One region of the Pseudomonas guariconensis genome, then DNA from elsewhere that is predicted to be linked to it. Evidence: riboswitches for the same ligand, from Rfam matches in the RefSeq annotation. Region 1 holds a riboswitch; each other region holds the start of a gene.
The links. Region 1 has a riboswitch for cobalamin ahead of cobO (cob(I)yrinic acid a,c-diamide adenosyltransferase). Riboswitches for the same ligand answer to the same signal wherever they lie in the genome.
Positions count from the first base shown of each region.

Region 2: it holds a riboswitch for cobalamin, as region 1 does, so the genes downstream of both, AB1N67_RS12095 (ABC transporter ATP-binding protein) here and cobO (cob(I)yrinic acid a,c-diamide adenosyltransferase) in region 1, are expected to answer to the same signal.
Region 3: it holds a riboswitch for cobalamin, as region 1 does, so the genes downstream of both, cobW (cobalamin biosynthesis protein CobW) here and cobO (cob(I)yrinic acid a,c-diamide adenosyltransferase) in region 1, are expected to answer to the same signal.

Region 1 covers NZ_CP162012.1:4,038,018-4,041,593, reverse strand. The annotation lists gene AB1N67_RS18740 (sorbosone dehydrogenase family protein) at 1-712, opposite strand, end outside; gene AB1N67_RS18735 (hypothetical protein) at 830-1,408, opposite strand; cobalamin riboswitch at 1,549-1,773, shown strand; gene cobO (cob(I)yrinic acid a,c-diamide adenosyltransferase) at 1,895-2,506, shown strand; gene AB1N67_RS18725 (cobyrinate a,c-diamide synthase) at 2,503-3,576, shown strand, end outside.
Region 2 covers NZ_CP162012.1:2,646,588-2,650,163, forward strand. The annotation lists gene AB1N67_RS12090 (AraC family transcriptional regulator) at 208-1,254, opposite strand; cobalamin riboswitch at 1,463-1,670, shown strand; gene AB1N67_RS12095 (ABC transporter ATP-binding protein) at 1,778-2,554, shown strand; gene AB1N67_RS12100 (ABC transporter substrate-binding protein) at 2,551-3,519, shown strand; gene AB1N67_RS12105 (iron ABC transporter permease) at 3,519-3,576, shown strand, end outside.
Region 3 covers NZ_CP162012.1:2,784,997-2,788,572, reverse strand. The annotation lists gene AB1N67_RS12785 (CbtA family protein) at 1-537, opposite strand, end outside; gene AB1N67_RS12780 (CbtB domain-containing protein) at 548-733, opposite strand; cobalamin riboswitch at 826-1,023, opposite strand; cobalamin riboswitch at 1,223-1,421, shown strand; gene cobW (cobalamin biosynthesis protein CobW) at 1,521-2,588, shown strand; gene cobN (cobaltochelatase subunit CobN) at 2,592-3,576, shown strand, end outside.

The DNA of each region.
Region 1 (3,576 bases):
GGCCTTGTTCCTTTTCCAGGCCGTTCTCGCCGACATTGCTGTTGGAACCCACGGTAACGTAAAGCTTCTTGCCATCGGGGCTGGCGATGACGTTTTTGGTCCAGTGGTGATTCAACGGGCCGCCGGGCAGGTCGGTGACCGGGCGTCCTTCGGCGCGGATCTGCATCGCGCCTTCCTCGTAGTGAAAGCGCAACAGCCGGTCAGTGTCGGCCACATAGAGGTCCTTGCCTACCAAGGTCATGCCGAAGGGGGAGTTGAGCCCTTCGATGAACGTACTGCGCACCTCGGCGACACCATCATGGTCGGCATCGCGCAGCAGGGTGATGCGATTGGCGCTGGGGACCCCGGCACCGGCACGCTCCATGACTTTGCCCATTACCCAGCCGCGCAGGCCCTTGCCGTCCTCGGGCTTGGGCGGGGCATTGGTTTCGGCCACCAAGACATCGCCATTGGGCAGTACGTAGAGCCAGCGTGGGTGATCGAGGTCCCTGGCGAAGGCCACCACTCGGGTGCCCGCGGCGGCCGTCGGCGTGGCGCCGTCCGGCCAGCCGGTCGCCGGGGCGATGTTGACGGTCGGGATCAGGGTCTTGTTGGGCTCGGGCAGGCGAGGCGAGGGGCCGAAGCCGTCGCTGACCTCCAGGCGCGCGGACTCGCCGCAGGCGCTTAGGCTGGCACTCAGGGCCAACACCATCGCGATACGCATCCTGTCCATGCTCGCAATCCTCATTGGCTTGTGAGAATTGAGAGTCGGATGCGTCGGGGTAGGTTCACTCCAGGCGAATGGGCCTAGCGACCGCCGGATGGCTTCCGCGTGGGCTCATCGGCTTGCCTACGCCTGCTTGAGCAACAATGCCACCCCAGGGAAATACTGCCCCAGTTCGTTGTGCAGCGAACGGTAGGCGTAGGGGAAATGCCAGGCGATGGCGCAGGCTGTGTGTTTTTGCAGGTCGTCGACCAAGTCTTGCAGCTCCTCGGGACTGGCGTGCTGCCCGGCCTTCCAGGGGCTGACGAACAACGCGCCGGCCTTGAGCTGGCTGGGGTAGGCGATCGGGCGGGCGAGAGTGGCGGTTTCCTGCAGGGCAGTGGCCAGGTCCAGGCGGGCGATGCGCGGCCAGCGTTGGCTGACATGTAGATGAACGGATTGCTCGGCGGTGCTGATCGACAGGTCGCAGCGGCCTTCGCGTTCGCCTTCGTCGCGTTGCTTCTTGCTGGGATAGTGCGCCAAGGCGACCTGTTCGGCCTGCCAGGCGGCGGCTGCGAGCAGTCCGCTGTTGGTGGCCGCGCCGTGCCAGTAGGGCGCCTCGCTATCGCCATGTACCTGGTTGAAGCGGTCGATGCACTCGATCCAGCCTTCCAGGGCCGGTCGCAGGAATTCCAGGTTCTGGTTGTTGATGATCAGGCCTCGCATGCTGCGCTCTCCTTATAGTTTCGATCGCATTGCCGAACACTGATGGCTATGTGATATCACTGCTGCACGTCCGGCACAAGCCATGAAGTCGAGCATTGCCTCGGGCGCGCTTCATTGACGCTCCCGCCCCAACCCTCTAACCTTCGCGGCGTGTTTCAGGTGCTCTGCCAGCCTTCGGTTGGGCAGGGTGAAACTGGGAAGCCGGTGGGCGCCAGCAAGGCGCGAATCCGGCGCTGCCCCCGCAACGGTAGGTGAGTCAAAGGTCGTGCAGGGCCACTGGATACAGGTATCCGGGAAGGCGCGCGATCCATGGGCCAAGGCCCTGCTCACGAGCCCGGAGACCGGCCTGTCACTGCCAACGGCATCACGGAGGGTGATGCGCGGTGCACCGTGGCCTTCTGCCGCGGCCTCTGCGCGTTCTCCGTCTGCCTGTCTATCGACCTGTCGTCGCCTTCCGTGCGCGTCGACAGCTTGCGGAGAATCCTGATGAGCGAATCCACCGAACGCGACGAACGCCACCTGGCGCGCATGCAGCGCAAGAAGGCGATCATCGACGAGCGCATCGCCAATGCCCCCAATGAATGCGGCCTGCTGCTGGTGCTCACCGGCAATGGCAAAGGCAAGAGCAGCTCGGCCTTCGGCATGCTCGCCCGCGCCATGGGGCATGGCATGCAGTGCGGCGTGGTGCAGTTCATCAAGGGCCGTGACAGCACAGGCGAAGAGCTGTTCTTCCGCCGCTTCCCCGAACAGGTGCGCTACCACGTCATGGGAGAGGGCTTCACCTGGGAGACCCAGGATCGCCAACGTGACATCGCCGCCGCCGAAGCCGCCTGGGCGGTGTCGCGCCAGCTGTTGCAGGACCCTTCGGTACAGTTCGTGGTGCTGGACGAGCTGAACATCGCCCTCAAGCACGGCTACCTGGACCTCGACCAAGTGCTGTCGGATCTGCAGGCCCGCCCGCCGATGCAACACGTGATCGTCACCGGCCGCGCCGCCAAGCCCGAAATGATCGAGCTGGCCGACACCGTCACCGAGATGGGCGTGATCAAGCACGCCTTCCAGGCTGGCATCCGTGCCCAGAAGGGCGTGGAGCTATGAGCCAGCCCCGGTATTGTCCGGCGGTGCTGATCGCGGCACCCGCTTCTGGCCAGGGCAAGACTACTGTCACCGCTGCCCTGGCGCGCCTGCACCGCAACCTTGGCCGTAAGGTCCGAGTGTTCAAGTGCGGGCCAGATTTTCTCGACCCGATGATCCTCGAGCGCGCCAGCGGCGCGCCGGTGTACCAACTCGACCTGTGGATGATCGGGGCTGACGAGAGTCGGCGTCTGCTCTGGGAGGCGGCAGGCGATGCCGACCTGATCCTGATCGAAGGGGTCATGGGGTTGTTCGATGGCACGCCATCGAGCGCGGACCTTGCGCGCCACTTCGGCGTACCAGTGCTCGCGGTGATCGATGGCACAGCCATGGCGCAGACCTTCGGTGCCCTGGCCCTGGGCCTTGCGCACTACCAGCGCGACCTGCCCTTTGCCGGCGTGCTGGCCAACCGGGTCGGCAGCCTGCGTCATGCACAGTTGCTCGAAGGCAGCCTCACTGAAGGCTTGCGCTGGTATGGCGGGCTGTCCCGCGAGCGCGGCATCGAGCTGCCCAGCCGTCACCTGGGATTGGTCCAGGCCAGTGAACTCAACGATCTGGACCTGCGCCTGGACGCCGCTGCTCAGGCCCTGGGCGAAAGCTGTGATGCCGCCTTGCCGCCCCCGGTGGTATTCGCCGCCCCCACAACTGCACAGGCGCTGCCGTGCATGGCGGGTGTGCGCATTGGCGTGGCCCGGGATGAAGCCTTTGCCTTCACCTATGGCGCCAACCTCGATTTGCTGCGTGCGCTGGGTGCGGAGTTGGTGTTTTTTTCTCCTGTACACGATCAGGCGTTGCCGTCCGTGGACAGCCTTTACCTGCCTGGCGGCTATCCCGAACTGCACCACCACGCCCTGGCCAGCAACGCGCCGATGCGCGAGGCGATCCGCGCCCATCACGTCCAGGGCAAGCCTTTGCTGGCCGAATGCGGCGGCATGCTCTATTTGCTCGACGCCCTGACTGATGTGGCAGGCGAGCGCGCCGAGTTGCTGGGTCTGCTGCCGGGTGAAGCGGTGATGCAAAAGCGCCTGGCTGCC
Region 2 (3,576 bases), 1.4 Mb from region 1:
TGTTGTCCTCTGGTGATTACCGCAACGTAGGCCTGCCACCCTGCACTGCTCTATCAAGGCGCCGGCCGGGAGGTATCCGGAGCTTGCGACCTTGATGTTAACAACTGGTCTAGACCAAGAATTGACCCTGCGAGTGAGTTTCTACGTACAAAGTCAATTCGGGGCTTAGCGTGACTGGATTCAAGGCATGAGCCTGCGGACAAATCGTCAAGGCTTTTGGCTACGCCATTGTCGCGGGCTAACGCCAAACCAACGGCGAAAAGCCCGGGAGAACGCACTGGTTTCGGAGTACCCAAGCAACGCTGCCAGGTCAGACACTGGCCGCTTGGGCTGTCGCAGGTAATGCACCGCCACTTCGCGGCGCACCTTCTCCACCAGTTGGCTGAAGCTCACGCCTGCTTCGCGCAGATGGCGCTGCAATCCGGCGCCGCTGAGCTGCAGCGACTGCGCGATCGTTTCCAGGCACGGCTCTCCGCCGCTCAGGGCAAGGCGTACCTGAGCGTCCACCTCGTCCAGCAGGTTGCGCCGTTGATCGCGTGCGCCCAAGCGCCGGAGCACGTCCTGGACCAGAAACAGCAGATTGGCATCGCGCTCCGGCATGATCTGGTCCTTCAGGTCGGTCTTGGGTACCAGCATCGAATTACAATTGCGATCGAAATAGACAGGCGCGCCGAACGCCCGCTGATGGGCTTGCCCGTCTAGTGGGCGCGCGTGCTCGAAGCTGACTGCAAATGGCGCCCAGTCCTTGCCCAATACGTGGCGCATCAGGTTCAGCACCATGCCCATGGTCAATTCGGCATCCTGCCGGCGCTCCAGGATGGCGCTGTGCCGTACCTGATAATCGAAGCGATAGCACTCGCCGCAGTCGGCCAGCCGTATCAAGGTATCGTGCTGATGATAAGGAAACGCTGCCGCGAAATTGCGCAAGGCCTCCTCCAACGTACTGGAAAACAACCCGACATAGCCCAGCAGCCCCAAGGCTTGAGGCTGAAACTGCAGACCGTAATGCAAACCGAAATTGTCGCAGTGCGATTGGCGGGCTGCCTCCTCGAGCACCTGGCAGTAATTGGTGAGCGGCAGGCTGAGTGTGGGTTGGCGCAGGCTTTCAGGATTGACGCCGGCACGTCCCAGCACCAGGTCGATGTCACCCCCAACTTCCGTCACGAACCCCTCCAGCCCACTGGCAGCGGCCGACAGGACGCCGAGGTTGCCCGCGACTGGCGAAACGGTGCAGCAGTGCAGTGGAGAACTCATGGTCTATTCCAGTCCGAATTCGTAGATTCGGTAATGCAAATGCTGTGCCCTCGTATCGCCCTCTAAAACAGCCCCTTGCAGTCGAATAGCTTTCAGAGACCGCCCTGGGCTTGGGGCAATGGGTAACATCGCGTAACAATCAGTCACGCAAGAAAGCCGGCAAAGCCAGAACGCCCTGTTCGGTTGACTGACCCGTCCATTAATGCTCAGATGCGCCCCAGTTTCAGGTGTCCCCTGCCGCCGTGCCGGGGATTAAACGGGAAGCCGGTGCCTCGCCTTGCGCGATCAGTCCGGCGCTGCCCCCGCAACGGTAAGCGAGCGATGCATTCGATACACCACTGTGCCGCCGGCATGGGAAGGTGAATGCCTCAAGCCCCTCGCAAGCCCGGAGACCGGCCTGTCACCTCTGTTGGCAACACCCGCGGTGGGCGGGCGCGGGCCGTCTTGGGCAGGCCACTGTCCGCGATTTCCTTGCGCGCCGTCTCCAGTCGGGCTTCATTCACCCCCGGTACGGTTGGTCTGCATGTCATCCCCTACCCTACGTCTGGAAAGCGTGCACTGGGCTCCCTCGCCCGGCGGTCAACGCCTGCTCGACGACATCGACCTGCAAGTCCACCCCGGTGAATTCGTCGGCCTGATCGGCCCCAATGGCAGCGGCAAGACCAGCCTGTTGCGCTGCGCCTATCGCTTTACCCGACCCGATGGCGGGCGCGTGCTGCTGGAAAACGAAGACATCTGGCAACAGTCCCCACGCTGGGTCGCCCAGCGCGTGGCAGTGATGCTGCAGGAGTTCCCCGAAGATTTCGGCCTGAGTGTGCGCGACGTGGTCGCCATGGGCCGAACCCCGCACCAAGGTTGGTTCGACAGCCATGACGACCAGGCATTGATCGATGCCTGCCTGCAGCGACTAGGCCTGCATGCCCGAGCCGACCAGGGCTTTGCGCCGCTATCCGGCGGTGAGAAGCAACGTGTATTGCTGGCTCGGGCACTGGTGCAGCAACCGCGCTTGTTGATCCTGGACGAGCCGACCAATCATCTCGACCCACGTTACCAACTGGCCTTGCTCGAACACCTGCGTGGGACTGGTCTAGGCCTGTTGGCGAGTTTCCACGACCTGAACCTGGCCGCAGCCTTCTGCGATCGCCTGTATGTGCTCGATGCAGGTCGCATCGTCGCGCAAGGGACACCGGAGCAAGTGCTGACCGAGCACCGCCTGGCGCAAGTCTTTGGTGTTCGCGCCCTGGTCGATCGCCACCCATTGGCGCCCCACCCACGTATTACCTGGATCACCCCCGCATGAAGCGACGCCTGACTCATCTGGCCCTGCTCGCCGCCCTGCCCTTCGCAGCCTGGGCTGACAGTTACCCCGTCACCGTGCGCAGTTGCGAGCGCGACATCACCTTCACCCAAGCGCCCCAGCGGGCTGTGAGTCACGACATCAACCTCACCGGGATGCTGCTGGCACTGGGGCTGCGCGAGCGGATGGTCGGCTACAGCGGTGTCAGCGGTTGGAAGACCCTCGACCCGTCCCTGCGTGAGGCCTTGACCGGCCTTCCTGAACTTGCACCGCGCTATCCGTCGCCGGAGAACCTTCTTGATGCCCAGGCCGACTTTCTGTTCGCTGGCTGGGGTTACGGCATGAACGTGGGCGGCCCGCTGACGCCGCAGACCCTCGCACCGCTGGGCATCCCCGTGTATGAATTGAGCGAATCCTGCTCATGGATCATGCCCCGGCGCCAGGCAAGCCTGGAGGACCTGTACCAGGACCTGCTCAACCTGGGGCGCATCTTCGACGTTCAACCGCGGGCCAACGTGCTTGTCGAGCATCTGCAGCAGCGCGTTGCGCAGGTCCACGCGCAACTGGCCCCAGTGCAACACAAACCCCGCGTCTTTCTCTACGACAGCGGCGAAGACCGCCCCACCACTTCTGGCCGACTCGGCATGCCCCAGGCACTGTTTGAGGCCGCTGGTGCCGACAACGTAATGGCCGACGTGAATGCCAGCTGGACCCAGGTCAATTGGGAGAGCGTCGTGGCGCGGGATCCGGAAGTGATCGTCATCGTTGACTACGGGCCGACGAGTTGGGCGCAAAAACGCGATTTCCTGCTCAATCACCCCGCCTTGAGCGAGGTAAAGGCCATCCGCGAGCGCCGCTTCGTAGTGCTGTCGTACCTGCAGGTCACCCCATCGGTGGACAACGCAAGTGCCATCGAGCAATTGGCTGCGGCCCTGCATCCGCAACTGTTCGCCAAGGCAACGCACTGATGCCGGTTCGTAGCCCAGGGGGCTATCGCCTGCTGATGTCGCTGCTGCTGATCGGTG
Region 3 (3,576 bases), 1.3 Mb from region 1:
GCCGATCACGTGTGGCACCACCAGCAAAGCGACGCCCAGCACCTTGAGCAGCCAATGGTGGGTAAACACCACCAGCGCAAGACCCGCGGCCGTGGCGGCTGCAGTGCCGATCCACCAGCTCTGGCGTTGCCCCAGGTCGGCGGCGGCTGTGCCTGGCAGCTCCGGTGGCAACCCCAGTGTGGGTGCCAGGCAGAACACAGCAAAACCCGCCAGCCCCCACAGTGCGCCGGTCATCACTCGGTTTGGCTCGCGCAGGCTGTACAGCGCGGCGAGGATCAGCGCGAAACCGACCGCCACCACGAGGTTGCCGCCGGTGGTGGCGAGCAAACGCTGCCAGCCATCCTCCGGTGCCCAGGCCGCTGGGTCATGGGAATGCGCTGCGACGGGGCTGTCGTGCTCATGTTGCTCGGGGACAGCGCTCTCGAAAGTTTCTGCCTGGAGAATCAACGGGCTGACCCACAGACTTTGCAGCACGGTCAGCAATAGAGCGGCGAGCAGCCCGCTGAAACCTGCGGTACGGGCGATACGCTTGATCATGCAGGTGTACTCAATGGCAAGGGAAGGCGGCGCTGTGGCGGGTATCGTGGGCGGCATTGTGCACCGCCTCGATGTGCGAGAAACCTGCGAAATAGACCAGGCACAGGCCCAGCAGGCTGGCACCGACGGCAATGACGACACGTTGGCTGAGGCTGACGGGAGTGGCGATGCTGTGTTTGGTGCTGGTGATCGGCATGGTGCGTTCCTCTGCTGTTTATAGGCGGCGGACACGCGCGTCGTTCCGGGCACGATTGACCCAGAAGAGGTGACAGCGCCCGCCCACCGCGGGGTGTTCTATTAACGTCAGGCCGGTCTCCGGGCTTGCAAGGAGGAGCAGGGCTCCTGGAAAGCATCACCTTCCCATGCCATACGACGCGGCACAGTGGTCAAGATGCTTCGCTCGCTTACCGTTGCGGGGGCAGCATCGGCTTGGTTACCGATTTCCCGTTTCACCCCTTGGGGGGCACCTGAACGCAAGGTGCAAGCAAAGCATGGGGGCGCCATGGCGTCAATCTGCAAGGTTGCGGTGGCCGCGCCCTCAGCGGGCCAGGTGGTGAAAGGTCGAGCTTGGAATACACCTAGGAGTTCCTCGTGGGCGAACCCGCACCCGCAGGCCAGGGCGACTGTTCCAAAGGGCTGTCCGCAAACACTGACGCGCCATGGTTGACCGCCTGCCGGCCACTGCGTAGCCTTGCCGATTCGAGGTTCTCCGGCATTGGCCGGAGCTAAGACGGGAACGCGGTTCAAGCCGCGGCTGCCCCCGCAACTGTAGGCACCAACCCGGATCGACACAGCCACTGCGCCCAGGCGCGGGAAGGCGTCGTTCCACCGGCACGGCCGGTAAGGTGCAAGCCAGGAGACCTGCCTCGAGACGATTTCGACTTTCAACCGGGCGGGGTGATCCGGTGGCGAACAGGCCCGGCCAGCAAGGCTCGCGGCACTCGTCCTGCATGCCCGCGCCATCCTGCCAAGGGCATCGCGACATGAAAACACTGGCCAAGCTCCCCGTCACCATCGTCACTGGCTTTCTCGGCTCGGGCAAAACCACTTTGCTGCGTCACATGCTGGACAACGCCCAGGGGCGCCGTATCGCGGTGATCGTCAACGAATTCGGTGAACTGGGCATCGATGGCGAAATTCTCAAGCAGTGCAGCATTGGCTGCACCGAGGAAGAAGCCAGCGGCCGGGTCTACGAACTGGCCAACGGTTGCCTGTGCTGCACCGTGCAGGAAGAGTTCTTCCCGGTGATGCGCGAGTTGGTGGCCCGCCGCGGCGACCTGGACCACATCCTCATCGAAACCAGCGGCCTGGCCCTGCCCAAGCCGTTGGTGCAGGCCTTCCAGTGGCCAGAAATCCGCAATGCTTGCACCGTCGATGCGGTCATCACCGTGGTCGACAGCCCGGCCGTGGCCGCAGGGACCTTCGCGGCGTACCCGGACCAAGTGGACGCTCAACGCAAGCTCGACCCCAACCTTGATCATGAGTCGCCTCTGCACGAACTGTTTGCCGACCAACTGGCCAGCGCCGACCTGGTGGTGCTGAACAAGGCTGATCTGATCGATCCCCAAGGCCTGGCCAAGGTGCGTGCCGAAGTCAGCGAAGAACTGCCGCCGGCGGTCAAGGTGATCGAGGCCAGCAGCGGCCGCCTGCCGTTGGAGGTGCTGCTGGGCGTAGGCGCCGAGGCCGAGGCGCACATCGATGGTCGCCGTACCCACCATGACGCACACCACGAGGGCGATGATCATGACGATCACGACCACGATGCCTTCGACTCCATTTCCATCGACCTGCCAGAAGCGGACGAAAGCCTGCTGCTCGATGCCCTGACTCAACTGGTGGTCGAATTCGGCATCTTGCGCGCCAAGGGCTTCGCTGCCATCCCCGGCAAGCCGATGCGCCTGCTGATCCAGGGGGTGGGCACCCGTTTCGACAAGCACTTCGACCGCGCCTGGCGCGCCGACGAGCCGCGTATCACCCGCCTGGTGCTGATCGGCCAGGCGCTGGACGCTGCCGCGCTCGAAGCGCGCCTGCGCCAGGCCTTGGGCGCCTGACCCATGCACCTGCTGCGGACCCAGCCCGGCGGCTTCGTGCCGGACGACAGCATTGCCGATCTCGGCCAGACCCCCGCCGAACTGGTGATCCTCTGCAGCGGTGATTCGCACCTGGCGCTGCTCGCCGAAACCGCCGAGCAGTTGCCGGAGGATTTCCCCAGCCTGCGACTGGCCAACCCCATGCAGGTGCAGAATCACGCCTCGGTCGACCTGTACATCGATCAGGTGCTGCGCCATGCCAAGGTGATCCTGTTGTCCTTGCATGGTGGCGTCGGGTACTGGCGCTATGGTGTCGAGCAACTGGTCGAGCTGAGCACACGGGGCGTGCAGTTGATCCTGGTGCCCGGCGACGACCGCCCGGACCCGGAGTTGACCCAGTTGGGCACCGTGACCGGCGATCAGGCCGAGCGCCTTTGGCATTACCTGCGCCAGGGCGGCAAGGCCAATGCCGCGAATCTGTTCAATTGCTTGGCCAGCCTGTGGCTTGGGCGCGATTACGCCTGGGAGGAGCCGCAACCCTTGCCGCGTACCACGGTGTACCACCCCGCCAAGCCCAGCGCCGTGTTGCAGGACTGGTACTGCGAATGGCAGCCCGACTGGCCTGTGGCCCCCATCTTGTTCTATCGCTCGCACCTGCAAGCGGCCAACACAGCGTTCATCGATACTTTCTGCCAGCGCTTGCAGGCAGCAGGGCTCAATCCGCTGCCTATCGCCGTGGCCAGCCTCAAGGAGGCGGCCTGCCTGGACCAGGTCGAGACCTGGCTGGATGAAGTCCAGGCCGAGGTGGTGCTCAACACCACAGGTTTTGCCTTGTCCAGTCCGGAGCAACCCAACCTGCGCCCGCTGCGCAGAGACATCCCGGTGTTGCAGGCGATCTGCGCCCAGGACAACCAGCCGGCGTGGGAATCCAATGAGCAGGGCCTGGGCGCGCGGGATCTTGCCATGCACATTGTCTTGCCGGAGCTGGACGGTCGCATCATCACGCGCC